DNA from 3 places in the Priestia sp. 40 genome. Region 3 is predicted to be linked to each of the others. Evidence: a T-box and tRNA genes for the amino acid it is inferred to sense, from the RefSeq annotation. Region 3 holds a T-box; the other regions hold tRNA genes.
What was found. The T-box of region 3 lies ahead of thrS (threonine--tRNA ligase). A T-box ahead of a tRNA ligase gene usually reads a tRNA of that ligase, here a tRNA-Thr.
Positions count from the first base shown of each region.

Region 1 (3,256 bases), on a different contig from region 3:
CCTGTGAAGATGCAGGTTACCCGCGACAGGACGGAAAGACCCCGTGGAGCTTTACTGTAGCCTGATATTGAATTTTGGTACAGCTTGTACAGGATAGGTAGGAGCCTGAGAAACCGGAGCGCTAGCTTCGGTGGAGGCGTCGGTGGGATACTACCCTGGCTGTATTGAAATTCTAACCCGCGGCCCTGATCGGGCCGGGAGACAGTGTCAGGTGGGCAGTTTGACTGGGGCGGTCGCCTCCTAAAATGTAACGGAGGCGCCCAAAGGTTCCCTCAGAATGGTTGGAAATCATTCGTAGAGTGTAAAGGCACAAGGGAGCTTGACTGCGAGACCTACAAGTCGAGCAGGGACGAAAGTCGGGCTTAGTGATCCGGTGGTTCCGCATGGAAGGGCCATCGCTCAACGGATAAAAGCTACCCCGGGGATAACAGGCTTATCTCCCCCAAGAGTCCACATCGACGGGGAGGTTTGGCACCTCGATGTCGGCTCATCGCATCCTGGGGCTGTAGTCGGTCCCAAGGGTTGGGCTGTTCGCCCATTAAAGCGGTACGCGAGCTGGGTTCAGAACGTCGTGAGACAGTTCGGTCCCTATCCGTCGTGGGCGTAGGAAATTTGAGAGGAGCTGTCCTTAGTACGAGAGGACCGGGATGGACACACCGCTGGTGTACCAGTTGTCTTGCCAAAGGCATCGCTGGGTAGCTATGTGTGGACGGGATAAGTGCTGAAAGCATCTAAGCATGAAGCCCCCCTCAAGATGAGATTTCCCATAGCGCAAGCTAGTAAGATCCCTGAAAGATGATCAGGTTGATAGGTCAGAGGTGGAAGCGTGGCGACATGTGTAGCTGACTGATACTAATCGATCGAGGACTTAACCAAACTTTTAAAAGCGTAAGCTTTACTCAGCAAACTGTTACCTAGTTTTGAGAGAACAAAACTTTTCAAAAAAAGTCTTGCTTTCTTTATTAAATCATGTATAATATAATATGTCTGGTGGCGATAGCGAAGAGGTCACACCCGTTCCCATACCGAACACGGAAGTTAAGCTCTTTAGCGCCAATGGTAGTTGGGACTTTGTCCTTGTGAGAGTAGGACGTTGCCAGGCTGTTATTATTCCACAGTAGCTCAGTGGTAGAGCTATCGGCTGTTAACCGATCGGTCGTAGGTTCGAGTCCTACCTGTGGAGCCATTTGGAGAGCTGTCCGAGTGGCCGAAGGAGCACGATTGGAAATCGTGTAGGCGGTTAACGCTGTCTCAAGGGTTCAAATCCCTTGCTCTCCGCCATTTTCATTTAATTAGCACAGTGGCCCGTTGGTCAAGCGGTTAAGACACCGCCCTTTCACGGCGGTAACACGGGTTCGAATCCCGTACGGGTCACCATTTATTTTCATCTACATAATAGTGGAGGATTAGCTCAGCTGGGAGAGCACCTGCCTTACAAGCAGGGGGTCGGCGGTTCGATCCCGTCATCCTCCACCATATATTATCTATTATCATCGCGGGGTGGAGCAGTTCGGTAGCTCGTCGGGCTCATAACCCGAAGGTCGCAGGTTCAAATCCTGTCCCCGCAACCAAGTGGTCCCGTGGTGTAGCGGTTAACATGCCTGCCTGTCACGCAGGAGATCGCGGGTTCGATTCCCGTCGGGACCGCCATTTTAAATTTAATAAGGCTCGGTAGCTCAGTTGGTAGAGCAAAGGACTGAAAATCCTTGTGTCGGCGGTTCGATTCCGTCCCGAGCCACCATTTTAAAAACATTTGTTTTTAAAATGCCGGTGTAGCTCAACTGGTAGAGCAACTGACTTGTAATCAGTAGGTTGGGGGTTCAAGTCCTCTTGCCGGCACCACAGTTATTGTGGAGGGGTAGCGAAGTGGCTAAACGCGGCGGACTGTAAATCCGCTCCTTCGGGTTCGGCAGTTCGAATCTGCCCCCCTCCACCATTTACAGGGGCATAGTTTAAAGGTAGAACTACGGTCTCCAAAACCGTCAGTGTGGGTTCGATTCCTACTGCCCCTGCCAATTATAAAAATAACATTGCATATATACGTGGCGATTGTGGCGAAGTGGTTAACGCACCGGATTGTGGTTCCGGCATTCGTGGGTTCGATTCCCATCAGTCGCCCCATTTATAAACGATATGCATATTCCAATATTGGGCTATCGCCAAGCGGTAAGGCAACGGATTTTGATTCCGTCATGCGTTGGTTCGAATCCAGCTAGCCCAGCCATATTTGCGGAAGTAGTTCAGTGGTAGAACACCACCTTGCCAAGGTGGGGGTCGCGAGTTCGAACCTCGTCTTCCGCTCCAATTTAATTTTAATAAAGTTACTTAGTCTTGAGTAAATGGCGGCATAGCCAAGTGGTAAGGCAGAGGTCTGCAAAACCTTTATCACCGGTTCAAATCCGGTTGCCGCCTCCATTTATTTACAAGCTGCCGGGGTGGTGGAATTGGCAGACACACAGGACTTAAAATCCTGCGGTAGGTGACTACCGTGCCGGTTCAAGTCCGGCCCTCGGCACCATTTATTATTTTAACTTGCCTTTTTTATTTTGCCGATGTGGCGGAATTGGCAGACGCGCACGACTCAAAATCGTGTTCCTTCGGGAGTGTCGGTTCGACCCCGACCATCGGTACTTTAGCTTTACTTGACAGGATGATTCCTGTTTTTATTTTTACTTATCGGTCGACAAATTTTGATAATATTTGCGGGTGTAGTTTAGTGGTAAAACCTCAGCCTTCCAAGCTGATGTCGTGAGTTCGATTCTCATCACCCGCTCCATACATATTGTTATCACAACGCAGTGTCTCGCTTTCAAAGCTGAGATGTTGCGTTTTTTATTTTTAGCGCAAATATAGCGTCTATCTTGAAAAGATAGACGCTATATTTGCGTACATTAGTTAATGACTTGATAGGTTGCTTCGCCGCCGTGAATTTGAATGAACATGTCACTTAGGGATTTAGTTAGTTTATAAGCCTGTTCTTCTGAAAGTGAAGGCTTTAAATAAATGAACTGTACAGCTTGTGTTGTCTTTTCAGTTACGTACGCTCGGTTAGAATCGACATAAGGGCTTCCGAAAGCTCCTAAGGCATCTTTTGAAATGATTTTATTTTCTAAAGAAATGTTACGTTCATTTAGAGCTTCATAAGACTCTTCTTTTTTACCGATAGTAAATTCGATGGGGCCCTCTAAATTAGAGGAATCATAAATTCCAATTGGTACTTCATATTGCAATGAAAAAAAGTTATTAATGTCCACAG
Region 1 covers NZ_JBMPZA010000015.1:524,455-527,710, reverse strand. Annotated here, with positions in the region: rRNA gene ACO1DI_RS17615 (23S ribosomal RNA) at 1-876, shown strand, start outside; rRNA gene rrf (5S ribosomal RNA) at 987-1,102, shown strand; tRNA gene ACO1DI_RS17605 (tRNA-Asn) at 1,112-1,186, shown strand; tRNA gene ACO1DI_RS17600 (tRNA-Ser) at 1,190-1,281, shown strand; tRNA gene ACO1DI_RS17595 (tRNA-Glu) at 1,303-1,377, shown strand; tRNA gene ACO1DI_RS17590 (tRNA-Val) at 1,401-1,476, shown strand; tRNA gene ACO1DI_RS17585 (tRNA-Met) at 1,495-1,571, shown strand; tRNA gene ACO1DI_RS17580 (tRNA-Asp) at 1,575-1,650, shown strand; tRNA gene ACO1DI_RS17575 (tRNA-Phe) at 1,666-1,741, shown strand; tRNA gene ACO1DI_RS17570 (tRNA-Thr) at 1,767-1,842, shown strand; tRNA gene ACO1DI_RS17565 (tRNA-Tyr) at 1,853-1,936, shown strand; tRNA gene ACO1DI_RS17560 (tRNA-Trp) at 1,942-2,015, shown strand; tRNA gene ACO1DI_RS17555 (tRNA-His) at 2,046-2,121, shown strand; tRNA gene ACO1DI_RS17550 (tRNA-Gln) at 2,150-2,224, shown strand; tRNA gene ACO1DI_RS17545 (tRNA-Gly) at 2,230-2,304, shown strand; tRNA gene ACO1DI_RS17540 (tRNA-Cys) at 2,342-2,415, shown strand; tRNA gene ACO1DI_RS17535 (tRNA-Leu) at 2,430-2,518, shown strand; tRNA gene ACO1DI_RS17530 (tRNA-Leu) at 2,549-2,630, shown strand; tRNA gene ACO1DI_RS17525 (tRNA-Gly) at 2,703-2,776, shown strand; gene ACO1DI_RS17520 (B3/B4 domain-containing protein) at 2,892-3,256, opposite strand, start outside.
Region 1: it encodes a tRNA-Thr, which carries the amino acid that the T-box ahead of thrS (threonine--tRNA ligase) is inferred to sense. The anticodon was not compared.

Region 2 (3,256 bases), on a different contig from region 3:
TGAATTTTGGTACAGCTTGTACAGGATAGGTAGGAGCCTGAGAAGCCGGAGCGCTAGCTTCGGTGGAGGCGTCGGTGGGATACTACCCTGGCTGTATTGAAATTCTAACCCGCGGCCCTGATCGGGCCGGGAGACAGTGTCAGGTGGGCAGTTTGACTGGGGCGGTCGCCTCCTAAAATGTAACGGAGGCGCCCAAAGGTTCCCTCAGAATGGTTGGAAATCATTCGTAGAGTGTAAAGGCACAAGGGAGCTTGACTGCGAGACCTACAAGTCGAGCAGGGACGAAAGTCGGGCTTAGTGATCCGGTGGTTCCGCATGGAAGGGCCATCGCTCAACGGATAAAAGCTACCCCGGGGATAACAGGCTTATCTCCCCCAAGAGTCCACATCGACGGGGAGGTTTGGCACCTCGATGTCGGCTCATCGCATCCTGGGGCTGTAGTCGGTCCCAAGGGTTGGGCTGTTCGCCCATTAAAGCGGTACGCGAGCTGGGTTCAGAACGTCGTGAGACAGTTCGGTCCCTATCCGTCGTGGGCGTAGGAAATTTGAGAGGAGCTGTCCTTAGTACGAGAGGACCGGGATGGACACACCGCTGGTGTACCAGTTGTCTTGCCAAAGGCATCGCTGGGTAGCTATGTGTGGACGGGATAAGTGCTGAAAGCATCTAAGCATGAAGCCCCCCTCAAGATGAGATTTCCCATAGCGCAAGCTAGTAAGATCCCTGAAAGATGATCAGGTTGATAGGTCAGAGGTGGAAGCGTGGCGACATGTGTAGCTGACTGATACTAATCGATCGAGGACTTAACCAAAACTTTAAAAGCGTAAGCTTTGCTCAGCAAACTGTTACCTAGTTTTGAGAGAACAAAACTTTTAAAAAAGTCTTGCTTTCTTTATCAAATCATGTATAATATAATATGTCTGGTGGCGATAGCGAAGAGGTCACACCCGTTCCCATACCGAACACGGAAGTTAAGCTCTTTAGCGCCAATGGTAGTTGGGACTTTGTCCCTGTGAGAGTAGGACGTTGCCAGGCTATTATTATTCCACAGTAGCTCAGTGGTAGAGCTATCGGCTGTTAACCGATCGGTCGTAGGTTCGAGTCCTACCTGTGGAGCCAACTGGCCCGTTGGTCAAGCGGTTAAGACACCGCCCTTTCACGGCGGTAACACGGGTTCGAATCCCGTACGGGTCACCATTTATTTTTATCTACATAATAGTGGAGGATTAGCTCAGCTGGGAGAGCACCTGCCTTACAAGCAGGGGGTCGGCGGTTCGATCCCGTCATCCTCCACCACCGTGCCGGTGTAGCTCAACTGGTAGAGCAACTGACTTGTAATCAGTAGGTTGGGGGTTCAAGTCCTCTTGCCGGCACCATTTATATCGGAGGGGTAGCGAAGTGGCTAAACGCGGCGGACTGTAAATCCGCTCCTTCGGGTTCGGCAGTTCGAATCTGCCCCCCTCCACCATCTTTATTGGGCTATCGCCAAGCGGTAAGGCAACGGATTTTGATTCCGTCATGCGTTGGTTCGAATCCAGCTAGCCCAGCCATAGAGAGCCATTAGCTCAGTTGGTAGAGCATCTGACTTTTAATCAGAGGGTCGAAGGTTCGAGTCCTTCATGGCTCATTTTAATAAGCGGAAGTAGTTCAGTGGTAGAACACCACCTTGCCAAGGTGGGGGTCGCGAGTTCGAACCTCGTCTTCCGCTCCATTTCTATATAAAAAAAGATATTGGGGCCTTAGCTCAGCTGGGAGAGCGCCTGCCTTGCACGCAGGAGGTCAGCGGTTCGATCCCGCTAGGCTCCACCATACATATGAACGTACAACCTTTAAGCAAATTGCTTAAAGGTTTTTTTGTGCAGTTTCTACAAATTAGAATTGTATATATATTCAAAAAAGTGTCGAGTTGAGCCATCGCTCATTTAGCCGTTACAATAAGAGAGTAGCAACATTTGTGATGGGGGGACATATTATGAATAAGCTTTCAATTATTGGAGTACCAATGGATTTAGGTCAAACTCGCCGTGGGGTCGATATGGGGCCAAGTGCGATACGATATGCAGGTGTCATTGAACGCATCGAGAATATTGGCTATAGTGTAGAAGATAAAGGGAATATTGAAATTGCCTTAGCTGAACGAGTACATAGTGATGAAAATACAAACTTAAAGAATTTAAAAGCTGTAGCAGATGCTAGCGAGAGGCTTGCTCAGACCGTAAGTGATGTTATTACAAATAAAAGGTTTCCTTTAGTGCTAGGGGGAGATCACAGTATCGCTATCGGAACACTAGCAGGAGTAAGTCGTCATTATAAAAACTTGGGCGTGATTTGGTATGATGCACACGGAGATTTGAATACAGCAGATACGTCTCCTTCAGGAAATATTCACGGTATGCCATTGGCGGCAAGTATAGGTGTAGGAGACGAAGCATTGACTCGAATTGGTGGTTATACACCTAAAGTTAAGCCTGAAAATATTGTGATTATCGGAGCACGTTCTTTAGATGAAGGAGAAAAAGAGCTAATAAAGGAAAAAGGCATTAAAGTGTATACGATGCATGAGATAGATCGAATGGGCATGACAAAAATAATGGAAGAAACAATTTTATATTTGCAGGATAAAACAGATGGCGTTCATCTATCACTCGATTTAGACGGACTGGATCCACATGATGCACCTGGAGTAGGAACACCAGTTATCGGTGGAATAAGCTATAGAGAAAGTCATTTAGCTATGGAGATGTTGGCAGAATCTCAGCTAATCACTTCTGCTGAGTTTGTGGAAGTGAATCCTATTTTAGATGAACGGAATAAAACAGCTACCGTAGCTGTTGCATTAATGGGCTCACTTTTAGGAGAAAAATTAGTATAAAACATTAATACCTACCAAAAGGTACATGAAATATATATGAAGATAAAAAAAAAGAAGCTCTTAGTTCAGATTCGAGAGCTTCTTTATATAGAGAAAAACTTTTCATATTCATTTAATAAACCATCTAGCTCTGAACTTACTCTCACCACTGTTAGTGATGATAAAGGGTTTTCTGCTGCAAGAGTGACCATGTTATTTCTACATTCTTCAATTTGATTCAAAAGGTTCTCTTTTGTATGAGTCAAGCTTTCCACTCCTCTTCTTTTCATCTATACTAATTACATAACCTACGTACGATCTTTTTAAACGTATTTGACAAATTTTTGTTAAAATAATTAAGCATAAGTGAAACTTTATGATAAAGTACACGTATATATACTATCCCGC
Region 2 covers NZ_JBMPZA010000023.1:74,111-77,366, reverse strand. Annotated here, with positions in the region: rRNA gene ACO1DI_RS23765 (23S ribosomal RNA) at 1-808, shown strand, start outside; rRNA gene rrf (5S ribosomal RNA) at 917-1,032, shown strand; tRNA gene ACO1DI_RS23755 (tRNA-Asn) at 1,042-1,116, shown strand; tRNA gene ACO1DI_RS23750 (tRNA-Glu) at 1,120-1,194, shown strand; tRNA gene ACO1DI_RS23745 (tRNA-Val) at 1,218-1,293, shown strand; tRNA gene ACO1DI_RS23740 (tRNA-Thr) at 1,298-1,373, shown strand; tRNA gene ACO1DI_RS23735 (tRNA-Tyr) at 1,382-1,465, shown strand; tRNA gene ACO1DI_RS23730 (tRNA-Gln) at 1,473-1,547, shown strand; tRNA gene ACO1DI_RS23725 (tRNA-Lys) at 1,552-1,624, shown strand; tRNA gene ACO1DI_RS23720 (tRNA-Gly) at 1,634-1,708, shown strand; tRNA gene ACO1DI_RS23715 (tRNA-Ala) at 1,731-1,806, shown strand; gene rocF (arginase) at 1,970-2,869, shown strand; gene ACO1DI_RS23705 (aspartyl-phosphate phosphatase Spo0E family protein) at 2,953-3,123, opposite strand.
Region 2: it encodes a tRNA-Thr, which carries the amino acid that the T-box ahead of thrS (threonine--tRNA ligase) is inferred to sense. The anticodon was not compared.

Region 3 (3,256 bases):
TCCCTAGTCTTATACTTACAGTGTTGGCTAGTATTGGGTGTGCTGTTACAAGTAACTTTACATTGTTTCTTGTTTTTCGATCTTTGCAAGCCCTCGGAACCGCAGCCATTCCATTGATTGCAGCTGCTACAATAACGGATCTTTTTGATGGGGAAGAACGTGGTAGTGCTATGGGAACTTATCAAACCTTGTTATCTATTGCTCCTGCAGTAGCTCCTATTTTAGGAGGATTTATAGGAGACCGATACAATTATGATGGTGTTTTCTGGTCATTAGTGGGTATATCTATTCTTTTACTTATTATCAATATGTTGTTTTTTCCTAAAGACCAGAAAAAGCACAAGACAAGCAAGAGGAACGGTCTTCATTTTTACCTTGTAATGGCGAAGGATAAGATGGGAAGTGTATTGTTGTCATTAAGCTTCTTGAACTTTTTGATTTACTTTTCTATCCTGGTTTATCTCCCCGTTTTATTAACAGACCACTATCATCTAAACCTAAAACTTGTTGGCTTGCTTTATCTTCCTATGACGCTAAGCCTTATAGCCGGAAGTCTGTTATTCAAATACATTCAGAAGAAGATTTCTCTTATAAATATATTTACCTTTACTAATTTTTCAATCGCATTTAGTGTTATAGGATTTGGACTCACACATACTGTTTCTTTACTACTTATGTCGCTAAGCCTATTCATTTATGGGGTGGGAATTGGAATCTTAACACCTTCCTATGCAACCATATTAACCCATCAATTTGAACAAAATCGAGCTAGTGCTATGGGAGTATTTAACTTTGTTAGATATACTGGTATGTCTATAGGACCCATTTTGTCAGGTACATTACTAGAATTTTTGAGAAGTGAAACCATGTTCATAATGTTCGGTGTCATGTTTGGCATTATAAGTATCTTTGGTTATTTACTAGTGGACAACCCCAAAAACACAGGTAAAAATAGAACTACCAATAAACCATCTTTTTAAACAAAAACATACAATTAATAACATATTTAGAATTAAGTATTGACATTTACAAATAGTATAAATTATAATTCTATTTATTGGAAATGAACATGTTGAGCGTTGAAAAGGACACGAATTATTTTTATATTTCTTTACAGAGAATAGGGCCTTTGGCTGTGAGCCCTTAAGAAAGAGAAATAATTTACCACCTTGGAGCTATTGTGGGGAAATATGTAGATAGAGTAACCTCAATCGGGAAATCCGTTATCTTTTTGAGAATATAACACTTGTAGTGTTTTATAAAATTAGGGTGGTACCACGACCGCACTCGTCCCTGTTAGAGGGATGAGTGCGTTTTTTTATGTTCAAAAATAAATAGATAAGCAACGAAAAGGACATGAATTATTTTTATACTTCTTTGCAGAGAATAGGGTCTTTGGCTGTGAGCCCTTAAGAAAGAGAAATAATTTACCACCTTGGAGCTTTATTAGTGAACTAGTAGTAATTAATAACGTTTGCGACGTTACAGCACCAGAGCCATCGATATATTTCTATTGATGGGAATTTGGGTGGTACCACGTGTGAAAACATACTCGTCCCTTACTTAGGGATGAGTATGTTTTTTTTGACTTTATTTAAATAGGAGAGGTTATCATGAGTAAAGATTTAATTCAAATTCGCTTTTTAGATGGAAATGAGAAAGAATTTTCAAAAGGTATTACATTACATGCTATTGCAGAATCCATTAGTTCTAGCCTAAAGAAGAAAGCTATTGCGGGTAAAGTAAATGGAGAATTGTATGATTTGCATCGAGCCATTAATCAAAATGCAGAAATCGAAATTTTAACAGTAGATTCTGACGAAGGTCTAGAAATTATGAGGCATACAACAGCTCACATACTTGCTCAGGCAGTAAAAAGAGTACATAAGAATGTGAAGTTAGGGGTAGGACCAGTTATTGAAGATGGATTTTATTACGATATGGATCTTTCTACAACGATTGCTTCTAATGAGTTACTACAACTCGAACATGAAATGAAGAAAATTATTAATGAAAATCATCCTATTGAACGTACTGAAGTGACACGTAGTGAAGCTGAAAGAATATTTAGCGAGATAAACGACGAGTTGAAACTGGAGTTATTACGTGATATTCCTATGAATGAAACAGTTACGATTTATAAACAAGGGGAATTTTTCGATTTATGTCGAGGCCCACATCTTCCTTCTACTGGAATGGTTAAGGCGTTTAAATTAACAAAAGTATCAGGAGCATACTGGAGAGGTAACAGCGACAACCAAATGTTACAACGTGTATATGGCGTAGCTTTTCGTTCTCAAAAACAGTTAAATGAGTATCTGATGTTTCTAGAAGAAGCAGCGAAAAGAGACCATAGAAAATTGGGAAATGAACTAGAATTATTTATGTTTTCTGATGAAGCACCTGGAATGCCTTTTTATCTAGCTAAAGGACAAATGGTTAAAAATCAGCTGGAGCAATTCCTACGATCCGTTCAAGAAAAGCATAATTACGAAGAAGTACGTACTCCTTTTATGATGAATCAACAATTATGGGAAAAGTCTGGTCACTGGGATCATTATAAGGATAATATGTATTTTTCAGAAGTGGATAACGCTAAATTTGCATTAAAGCCCATGAACTGTCCTGGTCATATGCTTATCTTTAAAAATAAGCTCCATTCCTATAGAGATTTACCCATTCGAATGGGAGAATTCGGTCAAGTTCACCGTCACGAATTCAGTGGGGCTCTAAATGGATTATTAAGAGTACGTACGTTTTGTCAGGACGATGCTCATATCTTTGTTACTCCTGAACAAATTGAAAGTGAAATTAAATCGGTCATTGAATTAGTGGATTATATCTACAAGACATTTGGTTTTGAATATAGTATTGAACTTTCAACTCGACCAGAAGACTCCATGGGAGAGGATAGCTTATGGGAACTTGCTGAGAGCTCTTTAGAAAACGTATTAAACAAGTTGAACTTTGATTATAAATTAAATGAAGGCGACGGCGCATTTTACGGCCCTAAAATCGATTTTCATATTAAGGATGCTTTAAAAAGAAGCCATCAATGTGCAACAATTCAATTAGACTTCCAACTGCCTGAGAAGTTTGATTTGAATTATATTAATGAAAAGAACGAAAAACAGCGTCCAGTTGTGATTCACCGTGCTATTTTTGGATCTCTTGACCGTTTCTTTGGGATTTTAATTGAACACTTTGGAGGGGTCTTCCCAACATGGTTGGCACCTGTACAGGTAAAGGTTATTCC
Region 3 covers NZ_JBMPZA010000020.1:25,237-28,492, forward strand. Annotated here, with positions in the region: gene ACO1DI_RS22110 (MFS transporter) at 1-980, shown strand, start outside; T-box leader at 1,071-1,298, shown strand; T-box leader at 1,337-1,563, shown strand; gene thrS (threonine--tRNA ligase) at 1,614-3,256, shown strand, end outside.